3 regions of the Pedobacter sp. GW822-FHT03F06 genome follow, and region 3 is predicted to be linked to each of the others. Evidence: riboswitches for the same ligand, from Rfam matches in the RefSeq annotation. Region 3 holds a riboswitch; each other region holds the start of a gene.
What was found. Region 3 has a riboswitch for cobalamin ahead of metE (5-methyltetrahydropteroyltriglutamate--homocysteine S-methyltransferase). Riboswitches for the same ligand answer to the same signal wherever they lie in the genome.

Region 1 (10,686 bases), on a different contig from region 3:
AATAGTAAGCTTAGCACTTTTATCTGCTGTACTTCTTTCCTGTAAGAAGGAAAATGCAGTTGATAAAGATGGGGAAGGAGATAAACCTACGGTTAACCAATCGCCATACCTCAATAAAATATATGAATTTAAGCAAGCTCCAGGGCAATTTACCAACGACCTTGTTAAAACTGATATCCTAATTGGCAACGCAGGTAATGGCCTGGTTTCACTGGGAGGTTTTGGCGGTTATATTATATTCGGCTTCGATCACAGTATAACCAATGCAACTGGAGCAGACCTTGGTATTTACGGCAATCCGCTTATCGGTGTTGGCATGGAATTTTCAGAGCCAGGCATTGTATGTGTAATGCAAGATCTGAATAAAAACGGTTTGCCAGATGATGTTTGGTATGAACTTGCCGGAAGTGAATATAACGATCAGGCTACCATCAAGAATTACAAAATCACCTATTACAAACCATCGAAATTAACTGATGATATCCGCTGGACGGACAATCAGGGAGAAGAGGGCCTTGTACTAAAAAATCAATTTCACACGCAAGATTATTTCCCTTCATGGGCTACTACAAATGAAATTTCCTTTACCGGAACCTTGGTCAAAAATACACTCACCCCAGGAGAAATCATTACCAATAAACCGTTGGACTTTGGTTACGCCGACAATGGATCGAGCGAATATGCAAGCCTACAGGAACAATTTGGCAGAGGATACAACACCTTCGATATCGATTGGGCTGTTGATGCCACAGGTAAAAAAGTAACCTTAAGCAGCATCGACTTTGTAAAGGTTTACACAGGCCAAAACAGTAACGGTAATCCCTTTAGTCCAGATAATGATAACAACCGTTCGCGCTACATCGGTGAGATTTCTACAGAATTCGGTGGAGCGGTAGATCTTAAACTTTTAAAAAATAAATAATACCCTATGAAACAATTCAACTTTAAGCCATTATTTGTAACTGCAGCTCTTTTAATAACAGGTCTTTATTCTTGTAAAAAAGACAATGTAGAAGATATACAGACCAATCCGGTAGCAGGGAAATATGAAAATGGTTTCTTCGTAATCGGCGAGGGATCTTACGGACAGAGCGCAGGTGCAGTAAGCTTTTACCGTTATGGCGATGATACCCTTTCGATCAGGGCATACGAAAAGGAAAACCCAGGGAAAATATTATCGAATACACCCAAAACCAGCACCTTACAATTTGCGTCGATAATTAACGGTAGCATTTATTTGATGAGCAAAATAAACGGGCCCATTGTAAAAATAAACGAGCAAACTTTAAAAGAAGAGGCCAGATATATACAAGAAGCCAGCAACTGGAGAAGTATTATCCAGGTTGATGGGAGCAGAGGCTTGGTGAGTGCAAATGACGGCGTATATCAGATAGACTTAAATACACTTACCGTTCAAAATAAACTAACAACTGTTGGTGCTGTAAATACAGGCGATATGTTGAAAAAAGGAGATAACGTTTATTTGTTGCAGAGTAATGGAGCAAAAATCATCTCGTCGAGCAATTACTCATTGGTTAAAAGTTTCTCGAACATTAACCGTGGATTCGCACAAACACCAAATGGCAAAGTTTGGGCTTCAACAGGTAGCCGTTTAATCGCAATCGACAATAATTTAGATACTGCAGGTATTGCCTTAACAATAGCTTTAGGATCTTTCGGTCTTGATGCGCCAACGCGTATTACCGCGTCAACCAAAGAAAATGCAGTTTTTTATCACGCTGGAAAATCAATTTATAAATATATTGATGGTGATAAAACATCCTTATCGCAACCATTTATCAATATTACCGAAGATCCTTTTATGGTATACGGTGCTATCCGTTACGATCGGAATAAAGATTATATCGTAGTTAACGGAATCCAGGGTTATGGTGCAGCTTCTACTGTAAATTATCTACTCATCTATAATGCATCAACTGGTGCTTTGGTTAAAAAAATCAAATACGGTGGTGATGGAGTAACAACTGATTTTAGTAAAATCTATTTCCCTGATTTAGCCATATTTCATTAAAATATCATTCAGTAATTACCTCTCGAAGTTAAAGGTCTGCCAGTGGTGCAGGCCTTTTTTTATGGTTTCGCTAGCCTTAAAGCTAAACCTGTTGTAAAATTGATTAGGTATCAGGAAGTATTAGCTACACATTTACCTCGCATTTTGTTCGGGTATTATTGTCACAACCCTGTCTTAAGTCCGAACCAACCCCGAACCAACTCCGTTTTAACCATATGCCATTAAGATGCTAAACTGTTTCTAATCGGTCTCCTTTCTCTCCGCTCTTTTTACTACATTTGCGCTGCTTTTGGTTCCTGATGTAAAATTGGGATTAAAAGGGAATACAGTGTAAATCTGTAACTGTCCCGCAGCTGTAAGCTCTATAACGTTTTTCAATCCATAAGTCACTGTTCCGCTTATCCGGTACGGGAAGACAGAAAAACGGGAGTAAGTCAGAAGACCTGCCTTTAGCATTTAATTTCATAGCTTTCGGGGATTGAAGCTAGGATTGAGATACTTAACGTTTTTCGTATTTTCATTTCCTTTTCTATCTGTTGGCTGTGGGCAAAACCACAATCAAATGAACAAAAAAAGAATGCTAACTGTAGCCAGTCTGGGGCTAGCACAGTTAATGATTAGCCAAGTGGCTAATGCTCAAACTCAAGACAGTTTGCAGCTTAAAGATGTTGTAATTTCTGCAACAAAAAACGATCAAAAACAATCACAAACAGGTAAAGTGGTAACCATTATCAGCCGCGAAGTATTAGAACGCAGCAACGGTAAGTCATTGCCTGATTTATTGAACGAGCAAGCTGGTATCGTTATCAGTGGGGGATATAGTAATCAGGGCAAGGACAAAAGTATATTTACAAGGGGCGCACTTGGTGGCTACACCCTGGTTCTTATTGATGGTATCGTACAGAACGATCCCGCAAGTATTAGCGGAACATTCGATTTACGTCTGTTTTCAATCGATCAGATTGATCATATCGAAATCCTAAAAGGTGGGCAGTCTACCATTTACGGATCTGATGCCGTTGCAGGAGTAATCAATATCATCACTAAAAAGGGTGGACCTAAAGGAAATACCATTTACGGTGTAGCCAGTGCCGGAAGCTTCGAAACTTACAAAGGAACGATCGGCTTAAATGGTGGCGTGGAAGGTTTTTCATACAACATCAATTATACCCATTTGAAAACCGACGGAATTTCTGAAGCCGCTGTACCACAAGGAAGTGCAGCTATATTTGATAAAGATGGTTTTAAAACTGATGGTTTAAACGCAAATTTCGGGATCAAACTCGACAAAAATTTCTCAGTTAATCCGTTTTTACGTTATTTCTATGGCGATTATAAAATAGATCAAGATGGATTTACCGATGGTTTACCTAACAATAATTCTATTTTAAAACAGTTTAGTGCAGGCTTTAACGCTGAATATAAATTCAATACCGGTAAAATAACGCTAAATTATAGCCACCAAAGCAACTCGAACGACGTAAAGTCTAGTTATGCAGGTTTTCCAAGTAATTTTTTAAACTTCGGAAAGCTTAATGTGGTTGATCTATTCTACAACCAGAAACTTGGAAATAAATTAGATTTATTGGTAGGTATCGACGATAGAAAAATGAAGTTGATTACCGACACCAAAAACCCAACAACCAATATCTTCGCCGCTTACGGATCATTGTTTTTACATGATTTAAGCATTTTTAACCTCGAAGTAGGCGGACGTTACAACAAACACGATCAATATGGCGAGAACTATACTTATTCGATTACCCCAAGCATTAACATCATTAAAGAAGTAAAATTATTTGGAACAGTATCTACAGCTTTCAAAGTTCCTACATTGAATATGTTGTTCGGTCAGTACGGCGCCAATCTGGATTTGAAACCTGAAAAATCTCAAAATTATGAAGCCGGTGTAAACTTAAACATTGCTGATGAAGCCTTTACTTTACGTGTTACAGGTTTCAAACGCGATTTAACTGACGCCATTGTTTATACCACAGGTTACATTAATCAGGGTAACCAAAAATATAAGGGTTTTGAGGTTGAGCCAGCTGCAAAATTTAGTGTTTTCAATATCAATGGTTACTATGCTTTTGTAGAAGGAAATACAGGAACAACCAATTTTTTAATCCGCAGACCAAAACACACCTTCGGCATTAATGCAGGTGCGCAGGCAACTGGCAATTTATATACAAGTGTCAACTTCCGTTATTTTGGCAAACGTTTCGATACCAATTTTATATCTTATTTAAATGAAGAGATGCCATCATACTACTTGTTAAATGCATACGTAGAATATGCTTTGGCTAAAAAACGTGTGAAATTATTTTTTGATGCCAAAAATATCCTGAACAAAAAATACACTGAAATTATTGGCTACAATACACCTGGCTTCAACTTTAATACAGGCGTAAGTTTTAATATCCGCTAATAAAAATTTAACTTTGCTTAAATATTAACCAGAAATAGCATGTCTCATTTAAAATTTAATCCACGTACTTTAATTTTGTTGTTAATGATATTGGCAATAACGGCTTTACGTTTGCTGGTAACATTTAACTCAGATGAATTAAAGTTTGCCAATTTTTCATCAATAGGAGCGGTAGCTTTATTTGGAGGCGCTTATTTTAAAGATCATCTTAAAGCATTTGCTTTTCCGCTATTAAGTTTATTTTTAAGTGATTTAGTACTTTACACAACCATCTATAAACAGTATGTAGATATGTTTTTAGTTCAGGAACTTTGGACATACCTTGCAATTGCATTAATGGTTTTAGCCGGTCGTTTCTTATTAAAAAAGGTAAATATTGCCAGCTTATTCCTATCTACAATCGTAATTGTATTTATTCATTGGATAGTAAGTGATATCGGTTCATGGTATAAGAACCCACTGTATACACAAAACTTAAATGGTTTTATAGATTGTTTAATTAAGGCTATTCCGTTCGAAATCAGATTTTTAGAAGGAACAATGATTTATGGTGCTTTGCTTTTTGGAGCTTTCGAAATTTTAAAAGCAAAATACCCGGTATTAAAACTGCAAACACAAGAGTTGTAGCAATATCCATTGTTTGGTATAATACCAATCAAGTGAAAACAACATAGAAATCCTCTTTTGATTCGATTCAAAAGAGGATTTTTTTTAACTTAGGGCTTACGTCAGGCTGTCCCGAATGTTCGGGATCAGTATCTACTAAGATGATATGACTTTAAGGATATCTGACGTTAAGAATAGATCCTGATCCCGATGTAAAATCGGGACAGGATGACGCATAAAATATAGATATGAAAGTTGTTTCCTTTTTACCTGCCGCTACAAAAATGATTTACGATATGGGCCTGCAGGAATACTTGCATGGTGTAACATTCGAATGCCCTAAAGAGGCCACAGACCAGCCCAAAGTTGTACGTTGCATACTAGAAGGCAAAAACTATTCGAGTATCGAAATAGACCGGATCTTTTCGGCATCCAAAGCACAGGGCAAAAGTTTGTATTGGGTAGATGATGCACTGCTGGAAAGTATCGCACCTGATGTGGTTTTCACGCAGGATATATGCGAAGTTTGCAATATCGACACCGTTTGTACCGAAACAGCCGTAATGAAGCTTAGCAAAAAGCCAACACTGGTGCCTTTATCGCCAAATAACTTACAGGATGTTTTCGAATGTGCCATTACCATTGCCAGGGCTTTAGGAAAGGAAGAAGTGGCTTTAAATTATCTTGCAGGCCTGCAAAAGAAAACAGATCATATTTTAGACCAGCTTAGGGCAAACCGTGCACCACTAAAAAGGATTATGTTAATGGAGTGGATCGAACCGATCTACAACTGCGGACACTGGATTCCTTTTCAGATTGCAGCAGCCGGTGGCGTTGATATGTTGTCTAATCCTGCCGGCGACTCTATTGTGACCCAGTGGGATAAAATCCTGAAATATAACCCAGAGGTTTTGGTCATTGCACCATGTGGTTTTGATATGAAAAGAAGCATGGAAGAAATGGAGCTGTTAACTTCAAAACCAGGCTGGAACAATCTTGAAGCTGTAAAAAACAATCAGGTTTATATTGCCGATTTTGATATGTTTACCCAACCGAGCGTAGGTACACTGGTTGAAGGCATAGAAGCTTTAGCCTGTATGTTCCACCCGGAGATATTTATGGCAGACGAAAACATAGCCAAAAAATTCATCAACCACAGTCAATCTCTGAAATCATTTAAATCTGTGTAATCATATATATGAAATTAGTTGTTTTAACAGGAGCAGGGATCAGTGCCGAAAGTGGCTTAAAAACATTTAGGGATTCTGATGGATTATGGGAAGGATATAATGTCTATGATGTAGCCACCCCAGAAGCCTGGGAGCGAAATCCTGAATTGGTGCAAGAATTTTATAATGAAAGAAGAAGACAGGTTTTAGCTGCAAAACCCAATCTGGCTCACCAGATACTGGCTGACTTGGAAAAAGACTTCGAGGTTGAGATTATTACCCAAAACATTGATGATTTACATGAAAGGGCAGGTTCTACCAAAGTTACCCATCTTCACGGTGTAATTACCAAGTCTCAATCAGATAGAAAAGCAGATTTAACTTATCCCATCATTGGTTCAGAAATCAAAATGGGCGAGCTTTGCGAATTAGGTTCTCAACTTCGTCCACATGTAGTTTGGTTTGGCGAAGCTGTACCCATGATCGAGGTAGCTGCTAAACTTTGCAAACAGGCCGATTTGTTTGTCCTTATCGGAACTTCATTGGCCGTTTATCCTGCAGCAGGCTTAATCGATTTTGTGCCTTCCTTTGTCGACAAATACATTATCGATCCAAAAACACCCGATGTAAAACGTTATAAAAATGTAATCAGCATTGAGAAAAATGCGGTAGAAGGCATTACAGAATTAAAAGAAATCTTAGCCAATGCCAGATAAAAAGCTTTGCATTTTTAATTGGAGTGGTGGTAAAGACAGTACACTGGCCTTACACTATGCCCTACAAGATCCTACTATCGAAATCCGTTACCTGATTACTACAGTGACCGAAAAATACAACCGTGTTTCGATGCATGGCGTTAGAGAAGCTTTATTAATTAAACAAGCTGATAGTATTGGTATTCCACTGTATCAGATCCGTTTGAGCGAAATGCCTGATATGGAAACCTACGACAGTACCATGAAGCATCATCTTTCAAAATTTAAAGAAGAGGGTATTACGCATTCTATTTTTGGTGATATCTTTTTAGAAGACTTACGTACTTATCGCGAAAACAAATTAGCAGAAATTGGGCTTAAGGCTATTTTCCCACTTTGGAAAAAAGATACAAAACATTTAATTGAAGAATTCCTAAACCTGAACTATAAAACCATCATTGTTTGCACACAGCAAAATCTCGAAAATTTTTGTGGAAAAGTAATCAGCCTTGATTTATTCAGGCAACTTCCTCCTGATATTGATCCTTGCGGAGAAAATGGAGAGTTCCATACTTTTGCATTTGAAGGACCAATTTTCAAGAATACAATCACTTTCACCATCGGAGAGAAGGTATTCAGAACTTATAATGCTCCAAGTAAAACCACAACAGATGACGATTCACCTTGTTCATCCACAGCACTTTCCGGCTTCTGGTATATAGATTTATTGGAATAATTTTTCTTTTCAAAACATTTTGGCATCATTTTTTCTTTAGTATTGGTAATTAACTAAATCACACAACATATTGAAACCTGTTTAGCGAGGTTAGGTAGCTAAACAAGCGTCATATTAAAAAATTAAGAGTTATGAAAAAGATATTTGTAGTAATCGCATTAAGTACTTCAGTTTTATTTGCTTGTAATAATAAGGCAAAAGAAGAAGCAGCATTAAAACAACAACAGGCCGAAAAACAATTGGCCATTAAAGCAGTTAAAGATAGTTTAAGATTAGATAGCTTTAAAAAAGCCGAAGTGGCCAAAGCAGAACAGGAAAAAGAAGCTAAACACCAGGCAGAATTAGCTGCAGCTAGAAGAGCAAGCTCATCTAGATCTTATGCAAGCTCAGGTGGTGGTTCTAGCAGTGCTTACGGTGGCACACAACCAACAGCTAAGAAAAAAGGTTGGAGCGATGCAGCTAAAGGCGCAGTTATTGGTGGTGCAGCAGGAGCAGTTGGTGGTGCTTTAATTGATAAGAAAAAAGGTAGAGGTGCTATCATCGGTGGATTGGTTGGAGCTGGTGGCGGTTATTTAATCGGTAGAGGTGAAGACAGAAAATCTGGCCGTGTGCAGCCTAAAAACTAAGAAAGGTTTTTAAAGATATACAAAGTCTCGATTTACATCGGGACTTTTTTTTTTGTTTTACCTGTCCCGGGTCGTCATGCTGACCTGTAGCGCAGCGGAAAGCTACGGAGTAAATTTATTTCAGCATCCTTCTAATCATTAAATACATTCAAGAAAAATTGTATATACCATATAAAATTCCATTGTATTTTTTGTGCTTAATATAAAATGATCGATATATTTAACAAAAAAAAGAACCATGATAGAAACCCAAACCGCAGATAAAGGACAGATCCAACACTTCGTAATGTTCTGGTTAAAACCTCAGCTAACCAAAACCGAGATCGCAGATTTCGCTAACTTCTTTGAAAGTTTAAAACCTATAAAATATATTAAAACGTTAAGTTACGGTTTAGCAGCAGGTACACCTGTACGCCCTGTTACCGATAACTCTTTTACTTATTCGCTAACCATTACCTTTGCCAGCATTGCAGACCATAATGCTTACCAGGAAGATAAAGTGCATTTAGATGCTGTAGAAAAATTCTCTAAAAACTGGTATAGAGTAGTAGTGCACGATACCATAATCTCTTAATAAGTTTTAGCCACAGAAACGCCAAGCATACGGAACATTCTGCGGCGCGTCATGCTGAACTTGTTTCAGGATCTTTCCACCCTTAACCATAGGTGCGCACAGATGAATTCATATTTTCATTGATGCGCATTTTTTATTAAAGATTCATTTACGAAGGGATCAATCCCCACGATCCGTCATTTCGAGCGCAGCCGGGAAATCTATTCTAAGTTAAGTAACCTGGAAGAGGTTTGTCAACATGAATTTATTTCAAGGTTACAAAACAATAGATATTTGTTCATTATAGGATGAAGAAAGTCCAAACCTCCCATTTATTTGGCAAAATAAGCATATAAAATTATATTTTGTGATTATATATAAAAATCAATATACCAATTAGTTATATATATTTATTTAAACAAACACTATTCACTGGAGGTGCTTTTCTTTCCAAAAACAATCAAATATTCAAAATATTATTTTAAACAAACAAATAACTCACTAAAAATCAATTAGTTAAACCAAAAAACAACTAGTATTGATGCCTGTTATAGGCCGTTGTAAAATCAGAACGCATTAGCTTAAATCGCGCAACTACAGTTTGGATAAATTCTTCATCAATAATTTCAAACACATCGTTAACACCGCCTCCACTCAGATCAAGTTCTGCGAGTTTATAACTTTGCTCAAAGGTACCCTGCTCAAACTTTACGATAAACTTTTGGTTCATCGAAAAAATGGTGATCTTACATTCCGGATGCGGAAGTTCTGCTACTACTCTCATTTATTTTATATTTTTATTTACAATTCAACAGATACACCATTAAGCGTACCCCAGCTATCTATAATCGAGAAACGGGCAAACAACTCTTCCTTGTACCATTCGCGCTCCCTGGTAAGCTTAATCACATCCGAATGATCAAAAGATTTATAAGCATAGTTTTTCATACTGTCCGCATCAGCCCAGATCGAAAAGGTGGCCTGATCAAAAAATGGATTTTCGCCAATACCTGCCGACAAGACAAAGCCTGGGGCTGTACGCATGGCATCAGCTGCTCTTTTAATATTCCGTCTAAACTCTTTCAACTTGTTAAATTTAATTGCTGCCCTTGTAATTACAGCAATCTTACCCGTGTGGACATTACTCATTTTATTGGGCTTAAATGGCTCTACTGCTGACCATAAGCCATGGCTAGATAAAGGCTTTAATAAGATGGTAAAACTTTCTATTCCAAAGAAACCAAACCATTTCAGCACGAAAGAATGGCGATAAAAATTATCACAATCGTTCCGGTTATCCCAGGTAGTGAGCACAGCCCAATGCTTATAGTCAGGGGCTAAATCTACCCGGGCATCTTTTCCGCTCCCCATTAACTTCCAGAATCTGCAGCGCTTATTTAACCATAATGGTAATCGTAAAACAGCCATCCCTACAAATGCAAAAGGAATGGTAAGGCCACGGAATTTGGTAATGGTTAAGGCTACAATCATAAACTCACGATTAATGATGCCAAAACTAATGATTTTAAGAATAGGTTATCATTCAAATTTTCGTCATTAAATCCACAATTAGCCTACATCTCACAAATCATAATTAACTTTGATTATAGAAAATAAAAAATGGCAGAAGACTTAACTATCACCAGAAATACATCAAAGGAAGAGCAATATCAATCGATTATTCCCCAGATAGACGCTTTACTTTATGGAGAAACAGATTTTATTGCAAACCTTGCAAATGTTGCAGCAGCACTTAAAGAACAGTTTAATTGGTTCTGGGTAGGTTTCTACCTGGTAAAACAAGACGAGTTGGTATTAGGCCCATTTCAAGGTCCGGTAGC
Region 2 (10,686 bases), on a different contig from region 3:
TAAAACAGATGGCACTTTTAAAAGCAGTTCAGGTGGGACAGGTTGCTCCAGCATTCACCATTAATACAGCAGATGACAAACCTGTAAATTTATCAGACTATAAAGGAAAATACGTACTGATCGATTTTTGGGCATCGTGGTGCCAGCCTTGCCGTCAGGAGAATCCGAACGTGGTTAAGGTGTACAATAAATATAAAAATAAGAACTTTGATATCATCGGTATTTCGCTAGATACCGACAAGGCAGCATGGTTAGGCGCAGTGAAAGCAGATGGATTAACCTGGACACACGTTTCGGAATTAAAAGATTTTAACGGAGCAACGGTAAAAAAATACCAGGTGCAAGCTATCCCAACTTCTTACTTAGTTGATCCCTCTGGAAAAATAATCGCTAAAAACCTGCGTGGCGATCAATTAGAGGCATTTTTAGCCAAAACGTTACTTTAAAACAAATTCCATGTTAAACTAATTTAAGTAATTAACAATTTCTTAACTTAGGCTTAACTAAATATTGCATCATAGACACTACTTTCGTAACAAATATTTAACTATGAACAACGCAGGTCAGAAAATATTAATTGTTGATGATGAACCAGATATTCTGGAGCTTATTGAATATAACCTTAAAAAAGAGGGTTATCAGGTTTTCACAGCTACCAATGGCCAAGAAGGAATTACTGTTGCGAAAAAGGTACATCCAGATTTAATCATCCTGGACATTATGATGCCTAAAATGGATGGGATTGAGGCTTGCCGTTTAATGCGTGCAATACCTGAATTCAAGAATACATTTATGGTTTTCTTAACCGCCAGAAGTGAAGAGTATTCTGAAATTGCAGGTTTTAATGTAGGCGCTGATGATTATATCGCAAAACCAATTAAACCGCGTGCTTTAGTTAGCCGCATTAATGCAATTTTAAGACGAAATACAGGAACAGAAGAAGTCTCTGAAAACAAATTGGAAATTGGCGATTTAGTAATCGACCGTGAAGCTTATTTGGTTTTTCAAGGCGGTAACAAAGTGGTATTGGCGAAAAAAGAATTTGAGCTTTTATATTTACTGGCATCAAAACCGGGAAAAGTTTATACCCGCGAATCGATCCTTAAAAATATCTGGGAAGATTCAGTAGTAGTAACAAACAGAACCATTGATGTTCACATCCGTAAACTAAGGGAAAAATTAGGCGAAACATATGTATCAACCGTAAAAGGAGTAGGTTATAAGTTTGAGCTTTCTTAAGTAATAATTATAAAAGCTAAAGTTATTAAGCCGCTCTGATCAACATCGGAGCGGCTTTTTTGGACTTAAAATTTTCAATTAGATCCTGAAACAAGTTCAGGAGGACGATACGCGTAAAGAATTCGTCATGCTGAATTCATTTCAGCATCTTTCCAGAATGTGGTCCTGAAATAAATTCAGGGTGACGCCCGCCTTAAAAAAATAAAATCGTATTTTTGCGGTTCATTAATTGCAGCACAGTTTGAAGTTTCCAAATTTTAAAGACCTTATTCTTTTCGAAGACAACGATTTTATTGTTATCAATAAACCTCCATTTTTAGCCTCGCTCGATGAACGCGGTGGATCTGGAGAAACCAATGTATTACGCCTGGCCAAACAGTATAGCGATGATGCACAGGTTTGTCACCGCTTGGATAAAGAAACTTCTGGTGCGCTAATCATCGCAAAAAATCCTGAAGGTTACCGCCACGCTTCTATGCAGTTCGAAAGAAGGAAAGTAAATAAAACCTATCATGCCGTAGTGGACGGGCACGTTATTTTCGATCAGTTAACAGTTGATCTTCCAATCTTGAACGATGGCAATAAAAACGTAACCATTGATAGGGCAGAAGGGAAAAGAGCTGAAACTATTTTCGATTCGTTAAAGTACTACAAACATTATACACTGGTTGAATGCAAGCCAATAACAGGTAGAATGCACCAGATCCGTATCCACTTAGCAACACAAAGGGCAGCCATTGTTGGTGATGATATGTATAAAGGGAAACCAGTTTTTCTTTCATCAATTAAGAGAGGTTATAAATTAACCAAAGGCGAAGAGGAGCAGCCCATTATGAAACGTTTTGCATTACATGCCAGGCATTTGGTTTTTAAAGCTTTAGATGACAAAGATATTGTGATCGATGCACCTTATCCAAAAGATTTTGCAACCTTAATTAAGTTATTGGATAAATTTGATGCATAAAACAGCCCTTTAAATTGGCTCGTTTCGTTGTTTTTGTTACTTTTGGCCTTCGCCCTCTATTAAAAAACAATAGAATGTACATCAGATTTGTAAATTACCTTGATAAGATTAACCAATATCGAAAATCTAAAATATCAAACCGTAATTTCTTAATTATCCTTGCCGTAATTGTCGGGGTTTTAGCGGGACTCGCAGCTGCCGTTTTAAAAAGTTTGACCCACCACATCGAAGAATTTCTTCAATCAGACTGGCACTGGAAATATAAATACTACCTGTACTTTATATTTCCGATGATCGGTATTTTCTTAACGGTTTTGTACATCAAATACTTTATCCGTAAAACGAAATTCGAAACGGGCTTAACCCCTTTACTTTATGCCATTTCGAAAAAATCAAGCAAGGTAGAAGCACATAATATTTATTCACAGATTATTACCGCAGCCGTTACGGTAGGTTTTGGTGGTTCAACAGGTTTGGAAGCACCAATCGTTACCAGTGGATCGGCAATAGGCTCAAATCTTGGTCGTTTACTCGGTTTATCTTATCGCGAAATTACCATGTTGGTGGCCTGTGGCGCAGCAGCAGGTATTGCAGGAGCATTTAATAGCCCTGTGGCTGGGATTGTTTTCGCTATTGAAATTTTATTGCCAGAGTTTACCATTCCTGCGTTTATCCCGCTTTTGTTATCGGCTGCAACAGCTGCAGTAGTAGCAAGATTATTCTACACACAGCAACTTTTCTTTTTGGTTACAGAAGGATGGAAAGTGAACGCATTGTTTTATTATGTAATACTGGCTTGTTTTATCGGCTTATTCTCCATTTATTTTACCAAAGCAAATTATGCCGTAAAAGGACTATTCTATAAAATAAAACATCCTTATACCAAAGTTATTGTTGGTGGTTTAATGCTTGGCGTTTTGGTTTTTCTATTCCCAACACTTTACGGCGAAGGTTACATCACAATAAAGGGCTTACTAAAAGGAGATTACCAGGCGGTAATCAATAATAGTATTTTCGCCGATTACAATACCATTCCGGCTTTAGTAGTACTGTTTACAGTGGTAACCATTTTTATGAAATCGATAGCTACTTTGGTTACCTTGGGCGCAGGTGGTAATGGTGGAACGTTTGCACCCAGTTTAATTATGGGCGGACTAATCGGGTTTATATTTGCCTATGTGGTAAATCTATCCGGTTTGGCGCAGTTAAACGTATCTAATTTTATTGTGGCCGGTATGGCAGCTGCTTTAGGATCGATTATGCATGCTCCCTTAACCGGTATTTTCCTAATTGCAGAAATTACGGGTGGATATATTTTAATGGTTCCGTTGATGATTACCACTGCAATTTCTTACGCCATTAACCGCAGCTCGCAAAAACATTCTATTTATACTAAAGCACTTGCCGATAAGGGTGAGTTATTATCTCATGAGGATAAGGATACAACTGTTTTAAACCAGATGAAACTGAAATATCTGATCGAGAAAACTTATCCTCAATTATATATGAACGATCTGATTTCGGTTAAGATGACCGAGATTATGCATTCGCATAAAAACATTTGCGCTGTAACAGACGAACTGGGCGATTTCAAGGGCATCATTTACATAGAAGAACTATTTAATGAGATGATCAATCACCCTGATAAGGAAAATTTGCAAGCCTCTTATTTGGTACAACCTGCACCGAACGCCATTACAGAAAATGATGATCTGAAAATCGTATTGGAGAAAATGGAGCAAGATAATGTGTGGATTTTACCTGTATTAACGGCTCAGAACCAATATTTGGGGTTCGTTTCCAAAACAGCAATTTTTAATAAATACCGGGCATTGCTGATGAGGCAAAATGATTACATGGGATAACTCTAAATTCTCCAAGATCGTCATTTCGACCGTAGTGTTCCAAAGGAACTCCTTTGGAGGAGAATTTTTTGTCTGGATATTACTCATAGATCTCTCCATTCCGTTGCACTTCAGTCGAGATGACGATTTGTCTATATGTATAAATAAAAAAGTTGGAATGTTCTCGGACAACCTTAAAACATTCCAACCTCAAAACTTTTAAACTTAATCAGTTACTCAGCTCTTTTTAAGCCGAATTTCTCAATTTTACTGTACAAATGACTTCTCTGGATATCAATCTCATCCGCTGTTTTTGATACGTTCCAATTGTTTTTCTCCAGCTTGAATTTGATAAATTCGCGCTCTGCATGATCTTTATAATCCTGAAAATTATTGAACGAATCGAAAGAAGAAGCTAAGGCTGATCCTCCTGCACCTGCAATCTGTGCACTGGTTGCAGCACCAATGTTTGTACCGCCGCCTGGATTAGCAAAGGCACGTACATCATTTTCGGTAATTACCTTATCGCTCAAAATAATCAAACGCTCAATCATATTATGTAGCTCACGCACGTTACCTGTCCAGGGCAAAGCTTGTAAAGCAGCCATACCGCCATCATTTATTTTCTTAACCGGCATCCCATAATCGCTGCAGATATTCTCTAAAAAGTTCTGGGCAATAACAGGAATATCATCGGTACGTTCCGTTAAATGTGGAACATGGATATTGATTACATTTAACCGGTGGTACAAATCCATACGGAAGTTACCATCTTCGATTTCTTTCAATAAATCTTTATTGGTTGCCGCTAAAACACGAACATTTACTTCAATTTCCTTTTCACCACCTACACGCGAAATTTTATGCTCTTGTAGGGCACGTAAAACCTTTGCCTGGGCAGAAAGGCTCATATCGCCAATCTCATCTAAAAATAAAGTACCGCCATTAGCCAGTTCAAATTTACCGATGCGTTGTTTAACAGCAGAGGTAAATGAACCTTTCTCGTGACCAAACAACTCGCTCTCAATCAGTTCTGATGGAATAGCCGCACAATTCACTTCGATTAAAGGGCTATCTGCGCGGTTCGATTTTTCATGTAACCACCTAGCTACCAACTCCTTACCACTACCATTTGCACCAGTAATTAATACACGTGCTTCGGTAGGAGCCACACGTTCTATGGTTTCTTTAATTTTAGAAATGCTTTCCGATTCGCCTAAAATTTCACGGGTTTTACTCGCTTTACGTTTTAAAACCTTGGTTTCAGTAACTAAATTTCCACGGTCTAAACCATTACGGACCGTAATTAATAACCGGTTTAAATCTGGTGGTTTCGAAATAAAATCGAAAGCTCCTTTTTTACTGGCTTCAATGGCCGTTTCAACTGTTCCATGACCAGATATCATAATGAATGGCAAATCGGGTTTAATGATCTGTGCCTGCTCGAGCACTTCCATACCATCCATCTTATTCATCTTGATATCGCAAAGTACCAGGTCGAAATTTCCTTTTTTGATCATTTCGAGGCCATCGATACCGTTATCGATATCTTCAACATCGTAATTTTCGTACTCCAGAATTTCGCGTAGGGTACTCCTTATCGCGCGCTCATCGTCAATTATTAATAATTTAGCCATTAGAGATGTATTCTTTTATTTGAAATGCGAATATATTATTTTTTAATTAATGTATAGTTTTTTATACAATTAATACGCTATAAACCTAAAAAGATGGGAAAGGTTTTTAATAAGCATAATCCATTTTGAACTTACTTAAATCGGGCTTCTGTTTTTTAGTTCTTTTTAATTCCAATTCGTAAATGGTTCTGCCCAGATTTTTCATAAAAGGGAAACAAACCGTTTCGTACTCGTATTTATTGTCGTTGAAGATACCATCCTCATTGCTCTGCACAACTGCGGTTAAGAAATATTCAATTCCGTTTTTAAAATCAACAAAATAAGAGTTATCGATAATGAAGCCGTAACTATCGCCATATTTATTGAAAATGCGGATATTTGGATCTGGCGTTACCTGTTCTCTACCATAATACAACATCTTGGCATAGGTTGGCCAAAACGCTTTCGGATCGTATTTAGGAAAATCACTTTCCGTTGGGTACTTGCTCATATAAGTATAAATGAGTTTATAATCCGCTTTGTTAAGGTTAAATCTTTCTTTAGCCGGAAAAGCCTCAGGAAAAATCAATTTCTGCATGAGTTTCTGTTGATCATTAATGGCGAAGGCATTTTTCCCCGCTAAACTGAAAGGTTTGTTTACCAGCTTGTCGGTGCTATCCATGTATCCGGTACCCATTACCAGGTTGCTTAATTTCAATTCATACGCTTTTGGGTCGTACTGCGCCGGTTGATCATACACCAATTGTTCACCATTGTAAAATTTGATGGGATTGGTATGTTTCGCAGATTCTCCTGCGTCGCCAATGGCCAGACGGTTTAAAATACGGCTATCGTATAATCCGTTCGCTTTCAGTTTTTCATTAATTTCGGCACGACCAATAAACTCGAATAAACGGTTAAAGGCATCATTATCACTGGTAAGCAAAATCTTTTTAACGTAATGTTCTATTGATGGAAGCCCATTTTTAGCACTTGTATCTGTCAAAACCTTCGTTTGTCCTTTATAGGCACTATCTGTAATCATAGCACTTTTAATTGTTAAACCTGTATTTTTCAACCGGTTTACTTTCTCTAAAGCAAAAATGACTGCAGCAAGTTTAACCGTACTTGCAGGATAAAAATAATGATGCGGATCGAGATTGTAACTAAAGGTTTTAAATGTAGGTTTATTCTTCGCATCTCGGTTAACCTGTGTATAAAGAATCTGGATCTGGTTTTGATCAGGATGATTGAGTACCGCAGAAAAAAGTTCTGGCCTGGTTTCCATCAGTTTCTTCAGAAAAACAGTATCGGTTTTTTGCGCCATAACAGATAGGCTTATTAATGAAAAAGCAACAATTAATATTCTTTTCATAAGTGAAAATTTGATTCCTAATTTAGTCTTTTCTGTTAAAATCACCATTTTCCATCATCCATTTTACATGTTGTTTAATTTTGCTAGTTTTGCAGCGCTTTTGGTTTCCGGCTTTACACCCGGAATTAAAAGGGAATACAGTGTAAATCTGTAACTGTCCCGCAGCTGTAAGCTCCTTAACGGATTTCCAATCAATCTGCCACTGTTCCGACTCGTCGGGATGGGAAGGCCGGAAACCCGGGAGTAAGTCAGAAGACCTGCCTTAGCATTATATTTCATAGCTTTCGGGGATTGAAGCTAAGGGGTGATGTACTTACGTATTCGTATTTCATTTCTTTTCCATCTGTTGGCTGTGGGTTAAACTCACAATCAAAATGACAAGTAAACATTCTGCCTATGCGGGCACAATGCAGTTTTTTCTATATTCTTCCATTTTATGGACAGGATTTCTATTGCCTTTAAATGCCAGGGCACAAACTGACAGCACCAAAAAAGCAACGCAACTGAAAGAAGTTCAGATTAGAGAATACCGCTTAACGGAGCAAAGTAAATCGCCTACTCCGGTACAAATCCTATCTGCCGAAGACCTTAAAAGAATCAATAGCTTATCTATTGCCGATGCCATCCGCTATCTTTCAGGTGTGCAGTTGAAAGATTACGGCGGAATAGGTGGGATGAAAACGGTGAATGTACGCAGTTTGGGTACCAATCACAGCGCAGTTTTTCTGGATGGAATCCAGATTGGCAACGCTCAGAATGGTCAGGTTGATCTAGGTAAATTTTCATTGAACAATCTCGAAGAAATTTCTCTCTACAGTGGCCAAAAGCCCGAATTATTGATTCCGGCGAGAGGTTATTCGGCCGCAAGCAGCATTTATCTCAAAACCAAAGATGCCGATTTCGAAAAAAAACAAAATCAAAAAATAGAACTGGCTTTAAAAAGCGGATCCTTCGGTCTGATCAATCCTGCTCTCGTTTATCAATATAAGATTAATGAAAAGCTAAAGGCGAGTATCAATACCGAATATATACATGCCGATGGTAGATATAAATTCAGGTATACCAATGGTGTTTTCGATACCACTGCAGTAAGAAATAATGGGGATGTAGAGCGCTTTCGTCTACAGGCTGCATTGTTTGGTAAGTTTAGAAATGGGAAATGGCACGCGCAGGCCTATTCATTTTTATCAGATAGGGGATTACCAGGTGCAATTGTAGCCAACAGGTTCGATTTTAAGCAAAGAATATGGGATCGCGATTTCTTTGTTCAGGGGAGCGCAGAGAAAAGTTTTTCTAACAAATTCACCATTATGGTAAACGGTAAATATGCTTATATATATCAACGTTACCTCGATCCCGATTATGTAACTACAGCAGGTTTTTTAGATAACCGGTTTAAAGAGCAGGAGGCTTACCTATCGATTGCTGCAAAATATAAAATCAATTCGGTTTGGGAGGCCGCTTATGCATCTGACTATACCTTCCAGACTTTGGATGCCAATATTTACAGGTTTCCTTATCCAAATCGAAATACTTTTTTAAATGTTTTAAGCTCATCTATAACCTTTGAGAAGCTTAATATCCACGCAAACCTGCTCAGCACAACCGTAGTCGATCGGGTAAAACTTTATTCCTCATCGGGTAACAAGCAGGTTTTTAGTCCAACCGTTATGCTCTCATGGAAAGTGTTAAAGGATCGGGATATCAGAATCCGTGCATTTTATAAGGATATATTCAGGATGCCCACCTTTAACGATCTATACTATACTTTCATCGGCAATACCCTGTTAAATCCCGAGTACACTAAACAGTATGATTTTGGTGTAACCTATTTCAAAAGCTTCAAAAACCAGAAGATAAAGTTTATCGATATCCAATCGGATGTTTATTACAACCGCGTAAAAGATAAAATTGTAGCACAACCTGGTGCCAACCTATACCGTTGGATAATGTACAACATTGGTCTGGTTGATATACGTGGTTTAGAGCTTAATGCAAAAACAGCATTCGAACCACTTAATGATTTCATGCTCAACATAGGCATCAATTATACTTACCAGCAAGCTGTGGATGTGACTTCAAAACTCGAAGAGACTTATAAAGATCAAATTCCTTACATCCCTGAAAACAGCGGTTCTTTTTTAGCCCGCTTAGATTACCATAATTGGCATGCCAACTACGGCTTTATTTACACCGGATTCCGTTACAACCAAAAAGCAAACAACATTTACAATTACATGGAGCCATGGTACACCCACGACGCAGCAATTGGTTATGAGTTTAAATTAAAAAAAGGAAGTGTAAACATCAATGGCGAGGTAAATAACCTGCTTAACCAATACTATGATATTATTCCAAACTTCCCAATGCCGGGCAGAAACTACAGATTAACCTTAACCTATAAATTATGAGGCATTTAAAGTTTCCGATATATATTTTGGCCTTTCTTATGGTGATTATCAGCGCCTGCAGAAAAGATCCGCAGCCTTTACCCTCCGAAATTACGAAGGTAGAGCCAGAGCCAACATCAGTCATTAAAGGTTTTTATCTGGTGAATGAAGGCAATATGAACATGAATAAAGCTTCGCTTGATTATATGGACCTCGTAAACGGTATTTACACCCGTAACCTGTACAATCAGGTTAATCCGGAAGTAACCAAAGGTTTGGGCGATGTGGGGAATGATATTGGCCGATATGGCAGCAAACTTTATGTGGTGGTTAACATATCGAACAAGGTTGAGGTACTGAACATTAAAACCGGTAAAAAAATCGGCCAGATTAACATCACCAACTGCCGTTACATCACGTTCAGTAATGGAAAAGCCTATGTAAGTGCCTATTTAGGTAAAGTTGGCGATCCGAAGGCCCCCAATGGGATAGTGGCTGAAATTGATACCACAGCACTAAGGGTAAATCGTACTATTGAAGTGGGCAGGCAACCAGAAGAAATGGCCATTATGGGCACCAAACTTTATGTGGCCAATTCTGGAGGATATAGTCCACCAGATTACGAACACACTGTTTCGGTAATCGATCTTCCCAGTTTTACTGAAATTAAAAGGATTGAAGTTGCTATTAATCTCAGCCGTATAAAGGCCGACCGTTATGGCGATCTGTATGTCACTTCAAGAGGGGATTATTATACCGTTGCCTCTAAACTTTTTGTAATCGATACCCAAACCGACCAGATTAAAAAGGTATTCAATATTGCGGCCAGCAACCTCGTGATAGATGATGATTACGCCTACATCTACAGCACCGAATGGAATTACATCGAAGGCAAGAACAGGATTACTTACAACATGATCAATACGAAAGATGAAACCGTGATGGATCGCAAATTCATCAGTGATGGCACTGAAAAAGACATTAAAATTCCTTACGGAATTGCGGTTAACCCCATTAGTAAGGACGTTTACGTAACCGATGCCAAAGATTATGTTAGCCCAGGCAAATTACACTGTTATAGCCCCGAAGGGCGATTAAAATGGTCGGTTACTACCGGCGATATCCCCGCACACATTGCATTTACAAATTAAATATAAACCATGAGCAAATTTTACAAAAAACACATTTTAATTATCCTCGCCGCAACGGCCGTTTCTATTTCAGCCTGTAAAAAGGATAGAACAGAGATAGTGGAAAA
Region 3 (10,686 bases):
CAATTTCATTTTTGAACGGCAATTTTTCTATCGCCTGCTCAAAATGTCTTTTCCCGATATAGCAAAACGGACACATCACGTCCGACCAGATTTCTACTTTCATAACACAAAATTAAGGTGATTAAAGTTGGGTAAAGTAAGATCAAAGTAAAAAGCCACTATCGTTTAGGGTAGTGGCTTTCTATATTAATATAGAACTGTCATCCTGAGCCTGTCGAAGGATAGAAATAATACGTTTTTAAGCGTTTCGACAAGCTCAACGTGACAAATCCGAGTAATTTATAGATGTGATTACTTATACAACTGGTTAAATATCAGCTTAAAAGTGCCATGTGTTTGTGCCCTAAAAGCAATTTCAGGTCCGAAAACAAGCAGCTTGCCTTTACCAACCTTTGCCTCGAAGGCCGTTACCCCATCTTGCAGGTAAGCCTGCCCCCAGGCCCAGCCGCTGCGTAGCGGGGTGGCGTTTTCGAACCACATTAAAGGTTTAATCTTTCCTGCTGCAATAGCGTCGCCTGTGAGCTTAAAAACAGGGCTATTATCAAAGTATACATCAGCCTCCTTTTCCATGCCCCAATTGCTTGGCAAAGTTGTATCTACGCCAACATTTAAAACACTTCCCGGGACATAATATTTTTCAGCTGGCAATCTCTTTTCCTCTCCATTTACGATTTCAACCATTGCATTGCGAACAGGGAGATTTAAATGATAGGCTAAATTGGTACTGCTACCAATAGTTACAATATTGCCGCCTGCCTCCAAAAATTTCTTTAATTCAGGGATTGATTTGTCTGCGGTGATCCTTCCCAAACGGTTTCTAAATTCCTGAGGAACTTCCTCTGCCTTTGGCCCAAAAAATCTGTTTCCAGCACCTCCCTGAACCGATGGGATCGCACCACCTACAAAAATAATTACATCATACTTAGATTTTAAGTTTCCGGCATCAATATCCTGCGGATAAATTACCGTTGCAGTATAATGATATTGTTCCATTAAAAAGCGCAGCCAGCCTGAAGCCATAGAGCCTCCATAGGTATCCCAAAGCGCAATTCTGCCAGCAGAAATTTTAATCTTATCCTTTGGTACGGCTGCAGTTTTGAGTTTAATGTTTGCTTTTTCCAATATTGCTTTCCCTGCTGACGAAACATAAAAATCGCCATTTTCAGTAGAACGGTGAACTTCAATTTTATTTTTCAAAAGATCGTTCACTGCAGTATAAGAATCGTTTTGTGCTGCACTTAACACATAATTTGATCCATTAGGCCATTTATTGTCTGGCTTTAATAATTCTCCGTAAGGGTTTTTCTCAAACGGCCCTGAAAAATCATTTAAAATCCGGTCGAATTTCACATCCATTAAATAAGCTAAAGTCCATCCGGCAGCATCGTATGGTGGAATTGGTGCACCCCCTTCGTATTTAAAATCGTTTGGATGATCTTGCGGCTCGAACATATCCAAAACGTGCGGACGGAAAGCCTGATCGGTTTTTATGACATAACTTCCGGCAGGATAATTTTTTCCCGCAACGGAAAATGAAGCGGTTGCTTTTTGAACCACAATACCCGTTCTGATCAAAGCGTTTAAAAATTTAACAGCAGAGTTAAAATCCGGTTGATCGGCACTTAAAATGTATCCGCGGGGATCTCTGTTTGCAGGAGCTTTCATTACCGTATCAAAAGCTTTCATACTGATCTGCCTCCTTGCCCCAAAATCTGCATCACCTCCGGCAATTGACGCCCCTTTTTCACCTTTAGCCGCGTTATTAATGGCTTCTATTTTTTTTGGAGAAAAAGACCAGGTATCTTTTTTACCACGTTCTATCGAATTTCTGCCCATCTGGTAAATGTTGTACAACAATTCGTCGCGATAGCGTTGCGCATAGTTTAAAACGGCATAGTTTAACGATACCGAATAATCGATCGAGTTTTTAAAGTACCACTTCCTCGGGGTAATCGGGTTTGGTGAATCGCCGTTAGGCAATAATCTCGAAGGAACTAACGGAATTTCAGAAGGCGTAGGGTTCCCGATAATCTCGGTCAGGAGCCCAATCATATTATGAAAATAAGTGGTGGTTCTTAAACCGCCATTGTACCAGGTAGAGTAAACCGATCCTCCACGCTGGGTATAACCAGGTTTGTTTTCTACATTCATTCGGTTGTGCATGGCCGCACCAACGGCATCCAAACTGGTTAACAACGTGGGGTCGAAAACATAATTAAAAGGATCGCGGTAGGGAGGCCCGGCAACAACGGTTCCCGCCGGACCAGCCTGATGGTGGTTATACATAATCTGCGGAATCCATTCTACAAAAAGCTGGCGTCCGATATTCTGCGTTTCTTTAAGGTTTAACATAAAGAAATCGCGGTTGTTATCATGGCCTGCATATTTTTCATACAAAACAGGCAAACCTGAGGTTGTTCTTTTTTTAGGGTCTTTCTCTCTCATGTACCAATTGCCCAACAGTTCTTGCCCATCAGGGTTGGCATGGGTAAACAAAATGATTACGTTATCCAAAATGCGCAGGGTTTCAGGGTCTTTTCTGGAGGCAAACTCATAAGCTGTTTCAATCAGCTGATGCGCACCCACTACCTCGTTGGCGTGCAGGCCACCATCTATCCAAACTACTGCTTTACCTTCCTGGGCCAATGCTTTTGCCTGCTCCGCTGTAATTTCTGCGTGTGCCAGCTGTTGCGAAATTTCCTTGTAACGGTCTAATTTCTTGAGGTTTTCTGGTGAAGAAACGATTAACATGTATTGACTTCTGCCTTCTTCGGTTTTGCCAATATCAACCAGTTTAATGCGGTCAGAACATGCCGCGAGTTTCTTAAAATAAGCTTCTGTTTGGGTATAATTGGCCAATTGATAATCGTCGCCGATATCAAAACCAAAATGCGATTTAGGCGTTGGCACTTCCTGCGCCAGCACCGCATAGCTATTTACCATTAAAAAAGCAATAAAAAGCCTTTTAAAGTAGATTTTTATCATAATAAAGTTTAGTTAGGTAATCAAATATAATAGAGAATAAGCGCTAAAAACGGCTTGCTGTAAATTTGTTACAAGTTTTAAATCCTAATCCATACATTTGCCTTGATGTAAGTTCTTAACTTTATTTTTCATCAACCGATACAGGTTCCCGGAATTACACCCGGGATTAATAGGGAATCGTGTGCAAATCACGAGCTGTCGCGCAACTGTAAATTCTGTCTTTTATTAAAAAGACAACGGTCTTATCATTCATGCCACTGTGCCGTTTACCGGGATGGGAAGGCGATAAGATCGGGAATAAGTCAGGAGACCTGCCTATATTGAATTGACGGTGCTTTCGCGTTATAAAGTAATTGGTCAGGTCTGATTGTACACCATAAAATTAAACATTTTATATGCTTGCTTTAAGCTTTTTGCTGATGAGTAGGCTGCTTGTGCGCGAACCTTTCCTCTTTATTTCTAACAAAAAACATTATAAAATATTGCTTTAAGGGCTTTTAAACGATTTATTTACTTAATCTTTAAAAGAGATGCTAACGCAAAATCTGGGCTATCCGCGAATAGGTAGCCAAAGGGAATTAAAGAAAATCTGCGAAAATTACTGGGCAGATAAAACTGGGTACAAAAATGTACTTCAGGTGGGAAAAAACATTCGCCACGAAAACTGGAACCTTCAAAAAGAAGCTGGAATTGACCTCATTCCTTCGAACGACTTTTCTTTTTATGATCATGTCCTTGATCATTCTTTAACTTTTGGGGCCATTCCGAAAAGGTATAACGAAGTGATATTGAAAAAAGGAAATTCAGAGCTTGATCTCTATTTTGCCATGGCAAGAGGTTATCAAAAAGAGGGATTGGATGTGGTAGCAATGGAAATGACCAAATGGTTCGATACCAATTACCATTACATTGTTCCTGAATTTTACAAAGACCAGCCTTTTAAACTTTTCTCTACCAAAATTATCGATGAGTTTTACGAAGCAAAACAATTGGGCATTACTACAAAACCTGTTTTAATCGGCCCGGTATCTTACCTTTTATTGGGAAAAGAAAAAGAAGCTGGTTTCGAAAAAATCGATCTGATCAAAAATCTCCTTCCGGTTTATATCGAGATATTATCCCGCTTAGATGCTTTGGATGTTGAATATGTTCAGTTTGATGAGCCTTTTTTGACTTTAGACCTTACCGAAAAAGACAAGAAAGCTTACGAATATGCCTATAAAGAGATCAGAAAGGCTTTTCCAAGGATAAAAATTGTTTTGGCTACCTATTTCGAAGGCTTGGGCAATAATTTAGCTTTAACAACTTCATTACCGGTAAATGTTTTACACATCGATCTGGTACGTGCTGAAGGTCAATTGACTGAGGCTTTAGCTTCACTAAAGGAAGATACTATCCTTTCGTTAGGTTTGGTAGACGGAAGAAACATCTGGAAAAATGATTTCGAAAAATCTGTTTCCATCATTAATCAAGTAGTAGAAAAAAGGGGCCTGGATAAAGTATGGATTGCCCCATCTTGTTCCTTAATCCACTCACCAGTTGATTTAGACAATGAAACCAATGAGCAAAACCTTTCGGCCGAAATTAAACAGTGGCTGGCTTATGCGAAACAAAAAATTGCGGAGGTAGCTACCCTAAAAAAACTGATCACCAACGAAAGCCCTGCATCTACCCTGCAAAAACTTGAGGAAAATAAGATCGCGATTGCTAACCGTAAAGTTTCTAAAATCATCCACAATCCCGAAGTTAAACAACGTGTTTTAGGATTAAAAGAGCAGGATGCAGAACGCTTAAGTCCATTTTCGAGCAGAAAAATTAAACAACAGGAACTCAATCTGCCAAGTTACGCCACTACTACCATCGGATCGTTTCCACAAACGGCAGAGGTAAGAAGCTGGAGAGCAAAGCTTAAAAACGGAACTTTTACCGTTGAAGAATATGATGATCTCATTGCGAAAGAAACTGCAAAAGCCGTAAACTGGCAGGAAGAGATCGATCTGGATGTTTTGGTTCATGGCGAATTTGAACGCAACGACATGGTTGAATACTTCGGTGAACAGCTAGATGGTTTTGCTTTCTCTAAAAATGGCTGGGTACAGAGTTATGGCTCACGCTGCGTAAAACCACCGATCATTTTTGGTGATGTTTCGCGGCCGAAACCTATGACGGTAAAATGGACCGCCTATGCGCAGTCGCTCACCTCAAAATATATGAAAGGTATGTTAACTGGTCCTGTAACCATCTTACAATGGTCGTTTGTACGTAATGATCAACCTCGATCAGAAACCTGCACTCAAATTGCTCTGGCCATCCGCGATGAAGTTTGCGATCTGGAAAATGCAGGCATAAAAATCATTCAGATTGATGAGCCAGCCATTAGAGAAGGTTTACCATTGCGCAAAGCTGATTGGCAAAACTATTTGAACTGGGCGGTTAAAGCCTTTAAAATTTCGGCGAGTGGTGTGAAAGACGACACACAGATCCATACCCACATGTGCTACTCGGAGTTTAACGATATCATCCAAAACATTGCCGATATGGATGCCGATGTAATCACCATCGAAACCTCACGCTCGCAGATGGAATTATTAGACGCATTTGCCGATTTTAAATATCCAAACGAAATTGGCCCCGGGGTATACGACATTCACTCTCCAAGGGTTCCGAAGAGGGAAGAAATGGTTCAGTTGCTCAAAAAAGCAAAAGCTGTTATTCCCTCCGAGCAACTCTGGGTAAACCCCGATTGTGGTTTAAAAACCCGCGGATGGGACGAAACCAAAAAGGCACTAATAGAAATGGTTGAAGCCGCAAAAGAAATGCGTAAAGCCGAAGAGGTACTTGCTGCAGATCTTCAGGTGAATTAGTTCTAATTTTGTCACACAGAAACCAATACTATTAAGTTAAGAATTCGATTGTTGTCAGTCTGAGCTTGTCGAAGACCCTTATCGTGAAATAACTAAAAAGACTGTCCTTCGGCAAGCTCAGGATGACATGTTTTTAGTTATTTCGCTACTTAATTGCATTACTGAAAGCACATTTTTTACATTTCAGTATCCATTTCTCAAGGCAAATCTTTTAATTTGGCAATTTTCTACTAAAAATAGCTAGAAAGTTGCCAAAGCTTTTTACAGCACCTATATTTAACCCATGACCCTAGAAGAAAGAATAGAAAATTCTAAAACCAGCATTTTTAAAGCCGTTTTCCCCAATACAACAAACCATTACGATACCCTTTTTGGCGGAACAGCCATGCATTTAATGGACGAAGTTGCTTTTATTACCGCAACCCGCTTTAGCCGTCAGATTATGGTTACGGTAAGCAGCGACCGGATAGATTTTAAAAAACCAATCCCGGCAGGCACTATCGTAGAGCTTATCGGTAAGGTAAACCATGTGGGGAATACCAGTTTAAAGGTTAATGTAGAAATTTATATCGAGCAGATGTATGCCGAGGGAAGAGAGTTGGCGGTGCACGGCGATTTTACTTTTGTGGCCATTGATGAAAATAAAAAGCCGGTTCAGGTAATTAAATAATCTTGTAAGCTTTGGCAAAAAAGATGTAAAAATCATAATGCCTAAATTTTTAAATTTGATTATGGAACAGCAACTTTCTGAAGAAGATTTAAAAAATATTGCCAAACAATTGGGTTGTCCTGAAGGTGAACACGGCATTAAAACAGGCGAAATGATGCATGCCAATAATATCGGTATGACGACCGCCGCAATTGATTCACTTGGTCTTCAAAACAATGAAACTGTTTTAGAAATCGGCCATGGTAACGGCGGGCATATTGCTCAACTCTTATCAAAAGCCGAAAACCTCCATTATTTCGGTGCTGATATTTCTGCAACCATTATTGCCGAAGCCGAAAAGATCAATCAGGATTTCATAACAAAAGGAAAGGTTCACTTTCAGCTAACAGATGGCATTACATTGCCCTTTGATGATGATCGCTTTGAAAAAATTTTTACGGTTAATACGATATACTTCTGGACAAATCCAAGTGAATACCTCAACGAAATTAAGCGAATATTAAAACCTAAGGGCACTTTAACTATATGTTTTGCTGATAAAACTTTCATGCAAACCCTCCCTTTTACCCCTTATGGATTTACACTTTACGAGGTAGAAACCGTAAAAGAATTATTAGAAAAAGCAGGTCTTACCATTAAAAATACCCTTAAAAAATTAGAGCGGATACAAAGTAAAACTGGCGAACAGTTAGAAAGATCTTACTATGTTTTAGTTGCCTCTGCTGAATAGAATTATAAAGAATATATAGAGGGCTGTCTCATAAATTGTATTTGCTTCGAATTTGTCACGTTGTCCAAAGGACTCCTACGGAGAGCCTGTCGAAACGTCTTGTTAGACATCTAAACAGGTCCTTCGACAAGCTCAGGATGACAATCTATATTTATGATACAGTTTCTTCGCAAGAATAGCGATTGTATCGTTTTGGGTGCAGCCACACTATAAATGTAATCTCATTCATTCCCGTTAAAACGACTATAATAGATAGGCTTAAACACAGTGTTCAAATCCGTGTTTATCGGTGTCCATCCGTGGCTAAAATTTTCTTTCATCTTTAATATAAAATCAAATACAGGTAGGCATAAACTACTGGAGCAGCCAATAACAATCCATCAAAACGATCTAACAAACCACCATGGCCCGGTAATAAACCACCACTATCTTTCGTATCCAAACTGCGTTTAAGCATCGATTCTACTAAATCGCCCAGTGTACCAAAACTAGCAATCAATACAGCCATGCCGATCCAAACCCAGGCCGGACTTTCGGTAAACAGAAATGATAAGCCAAAAGCGACCAAAACACTGGTGAACATCCCTCCGAAAAAACCTTCCCAGCTTTTCTTTGGGGAGTGGCGCTCGAACAATTTGCGTTTACCATACTTTACCCCAAAAAGATAAGCGCCTGTATCATTTGCCCAAAGCATCAGTAAAAATGCCAGCGGAAGATGAAAGTTATATTCGTTCCAGTTTTTCAAAAAGCCAAGGGCGTGAAAAAAACAGAAAGGAATGGTTACATAAACAAAACCAACAAAAGTATACGAGATGTTGGCAAATGGAATTTTGTTCTTTTTGTATAACTCTGTGATAAAAACCGAGAAAATTAAAGGGATACAAAGCAGCAAATACTTCACATCGTATTTAAGGTAGTGTAAGCCAGCTGCCATTAAAAATACCAATGAGCCAGCTGCCAAACCGATATTACGGTGTGGTCTTATTCCGGAGTTTTTAATCAGTTTGTAAAACTCAAACAATGCCAAAACACTTAAAACAAGATAAAAGATGGTAAAAGTGTAGCTCCCCAGAAGGATAGAGCCAAGCATTACAATGGTAAAAAAGAAAGCGGTTATTGCCCTGGTTTTCATTTAAGGTAAGCGATAAAGGGTGTAAGGTTTAAGATCATTTCTACTATTCAATTTCGTTTTCAACGATGTATTCTATGGCTTTATCGAAATCTACCTTATTCACCAAAACATTTATTTCGCCAATATTATATGCCGAGAGCTGTTTATTTATCGTTACCGCCAGAATTCCGGCTTCTGTTAATCCCTGTTTTAATACCTCGGCCGCAAAGGCATCGCTGGTGGTATATACTTTAACCCAATTTTCGCTCACGTGTTGCGTTATCTTTAAAAATTTTGAACAAAGCTATGGTAATTATTGCACTAATTAAATAGCCATACCATGGAAAACCGATCGGTTCGTCAGCTTTATCAAGTGGCATATGGTGTTTTTGCATATAAAAAGCGGCACAAACCGCATAGGCGTTGTTTATAAAGTGCGCCAGCATGGCATACCAGATACTTCCGCTATAATAATACAGGTAACCAAACCCTGCACCCAACAACATACGTGGCACAAAACCATAAAACTGCACATGGATGGCACTGAAAATTATGGCCGATAACCAAATAGCTAGATGTGGGTTTTCAAAAGCCCTGTTTAACGATCGTTGTACACCTCCACGGAACATTAATTCTTCGCCAATTGCAGGTATTACAGCAATCATAACGAGGTTTACAATGAAATCGAAATTACTGCGTACTGTGATCAATTGAATTGTCATTTTCATTGCAATAGCTTCTTTCTCCTTCATCCACTGTTCTATCTTGTGCAAAAAATCAGGCAAAACCATTTTTTGGTTCCATATTACGGTCCATTCCATAAATGGCATACTCAGTATCATAATTGCCAGAACGAGCACAATTAATAAGAATTTTGGTTGCTTGAAAAGATAAAATTCTGTTACTTTTTTCCTTTCTGTTAAGGCCAGGGCAATTGGAGGTAAAATAAATGTTCCGATCGAACTTAATATTTGTATCACTTTAAAACCAGCAATATACTTGGTATCGCCAGCTAAAAGCATGTCCAAATTACTTACTATTCCTAAGCCATACATGAGTAAAACAATGACAATAGCTATAATCCCAAACACAAGTCCACCTGTAACTGCGTAAAATAAAAGTAAAAGTAATTGTAAGAAAGGATTGATTTCCTCCTTGTTAGGTGTTACAAAATTCATTATTTGTACCTTTGTATGTTTTATTAATCGTTGAAGATAGAAAATGTCTGTTAAGATAGGAAATATAGATTTAGGTGAGTTCCCATTATTACTGGCTCCAATGGAGGATGTAAGCGATCCGCCGTTCCGTTATGTATGCAAAAAAAACGGGGCAGATATGATGTACACCGAATTTATTTCTTCGGAGGGCTTGATCCGTGATGCTGCAAAAAGCTTACAAAAGCTCGATATTTTCGAATATGAAAGGCCAATTGGTATCCAGATTTTTGGTGGTGATATCGATCACATGCGTGAAGCCTCAGAAATTGCCTCTGCAGCAGGACCCGACCTGGTTGACATCAATTATGGCTGTCCGGTTAAAAACGTAGTGTGTAAAGGCGCAGGTTCAAGCCTTTTACAGGATATCGATAAAATGGTAAAGATGACCGATGCTGTTGTTAAAGCTTCACATTTGCCAGTTACCGTTAAAACCCGCCTTGGTTGGGATGATAACACCAAAAATGTTTACGAAGTGGCCGAGCGCCTTCAGGATGTAGGCATTCAGGCACTTACCATTCATGGCAGAACAAGAGCGCAGTTATATAAAGGCGAGGCCGATTGGTCACTTATCCGGGAGATTAAGCGCAATCCACGCATCAAAATACCGATTTTTGGTAATGGCGATGTAGACAGTCCTGAAAAAGCGGCTAACTGGCGTATGGAATATGAGATAGATGGCATCATGATTGGCCGTGCAGCAATCGGTTACCCATGGATTTTTCGTGAGGTAAAACACTTTTTTAAAACGGGTGAACACCTTGCCGGACCAACTATTGAAGAACGTATTGAAGTTTGCCGTACACATTTAGATAAATCGCTGGAGTGGAAAGGTCCTAAAACCGGAATTTTCGAAATGCGCCGCCATTATGCAAACTATTTTAAAGGCCTGCCAGATTTTAAACCTTACCGTATGCGTTTGGTGGCCGAGCCAGATATCAACAACATTTACAATATTTTAGAAGAAGTGGCAGAAAAATTTGCCGACTACGACGCCACTAAAGTACTGGCTTGATTTTTGAAAGGTTTTTTTATACATTCGTAAATCATCATGGTTACAGCTATTACAGACGGGGTTAAGGTTTCAGTTGAAACAGTGTACCAGCCAGAAT

Region 1: linked by a shared signal. The riboswitch ahead of AC1RJ8_RS08375 (TonB-dependent receptor plug domain-containing protein) and the one ahead of metE (5-methyltetrahydropteroyltriglutamate--homocysteine S-methyltransferase) in region 3 are both predicted to bind cobalamin.
Region 2: linked by a shared signal. The riboswitch ahead of AC1RJ8_RS08345 (TonB-dependent receptor plug domain-containing protein) and the one ahead of metE (5-methyltetrahydropteroyltriglutamate--homocysteine S-methyltransferase) in region 3 are both predicted to bind cobalamin.

Annotation. Positions count from the first base shown of each region.
Region 1 is NZ_JBXANE010000004.1:160,857-171,542, forward strand. It holds gene AC1RJ8_RS08365 (PKD domain-containing protein) at 1-922, shown strand, start outside; gene AC1RJ8_RS08370 (DUF5074 domain-containing protein) at 929-2,032, shown strand; cobalamin riboswitch at 2,306-2,497, shown strand; gene AC1RJ8_RS08375 (TonB-dependent receptor plug domain-containing protein) at 2,595-4,460, shown strand; gene AC1RJ8_RS08380 (DUF6580 family putative transport protein) at 4,500-5,087, shown strand; gene AC1RJ8_RS08385 (ABC transporter substrate-binding protein) at 5,315-6,256, shown strand; gene AC1RJ8_RS08390 (SIR2 family NAD-dependent protein deacylase) at 6,265-6,951, shown strand; gene AC1RJ8_RS08395 (Dph6-related ATP pyrophosphatase) at 6,941-7,666, shown strand; gene AC1RJ8_RS08400 (YMGG-like glycine zipper-containing protein) at 7,798-8,292, shown strand; gene AC1RJ8_RS08405 (Dabb family protein) at 8,531-8,866, shown strand; gene AC1RJ8_RS08410 (hypothetical protein) at 9,378-9,629, opposite strand; gene AC1RJ8_RS08415 (DUF3291 domain-containing protein) at 9,647-10,336, opposite strand; gene AC1RJ8_RS08420 (GAF domain-containing protein) at 10,466-10,686, shown strand, end outside.
Region 2 is NZ_JBXANE010000004.1:147,947-158,632, forward strand. It holds gene AC1RJ8_RS08315 (redoxin domain-containing protein) at 1-446, shown strand, start outside; gene AC1RJ8_RS08320 (response regulator transcription factor) at 550-1,239, shown strand; gene AC1RJ8_RS08325 (RluA family pseudouridine synthase) at 1,481-2,203, shown strand; gene AC1RJ8_RS08330 (chloride channel protein) at 2,278-4,068, shown strand; gene AC1RJ8_RS08335 (sigma-54-dependent transcriptional regulator) at 4,281-5,684, opposite strand; gene AC1RJ8_RS08340 (serine hydrolase) at 5,791-7,038, opposite strand; cobalamin riboswitch at 7,122-7,317, shown strand; gene AC1RJ8_RS08345 (TonB-dependent receptor plug domain-containing protein) at 7,413-9,449, shown strand; gene AC1RJ8_RS08350 (YncE family protein) at 9,446-10,579, shown strand; gene AC1RJ8_RS08355 (DUF5074 domain-containing protein) at 10,589-10,686, shown strand, end outside.
Region 3 is NZ_JBXANE010000005.1:237,211-247,896, forward strand. It holds gene AC1RJ8_RS10735 (DsbA family oxidoreductase) at 1-103, opposite strand, end outside; gene AC1RJ8_RS10740 (M14 family metallopeptidase) at 292-2,985, opposite strand; cobalamin riboswitch at 3,111-3,318, shown strand; gene metE (5-methyltetrahydropteroyltriglutamate--homocysteine S-methyltransferase) at 3,516-5,849, shown strand; gene AC1RJ8_RS10750 (acyl-CoA thioesterase) at 6,133-6,519, shown strand; gene AC1RJ8_RS10755 (class I SAM-dependent methyltransferase) at 6,581-7,249, shown strand; gene AC1RJ8_RS10760 (phosphatidate cytidylyltransferase) at 7,572-8,381, opposite strand; gene AC1RJ8_RS10765 (putative signal transducing protein) at 8,425-8,631, opposite strand; gene AC1RJ8_RS10770 (CPBP family intramembrane glutamic endopeptidase) at 8,612-9,538, opposite strand; gene dusB (tRNA dihydrouridine synthase DusB) at 9,582-10,589, shown strand; gene apaG (Co2+/Mg2+ efflux protein ApaG) at 10,626-10,686, shown strand, end outside.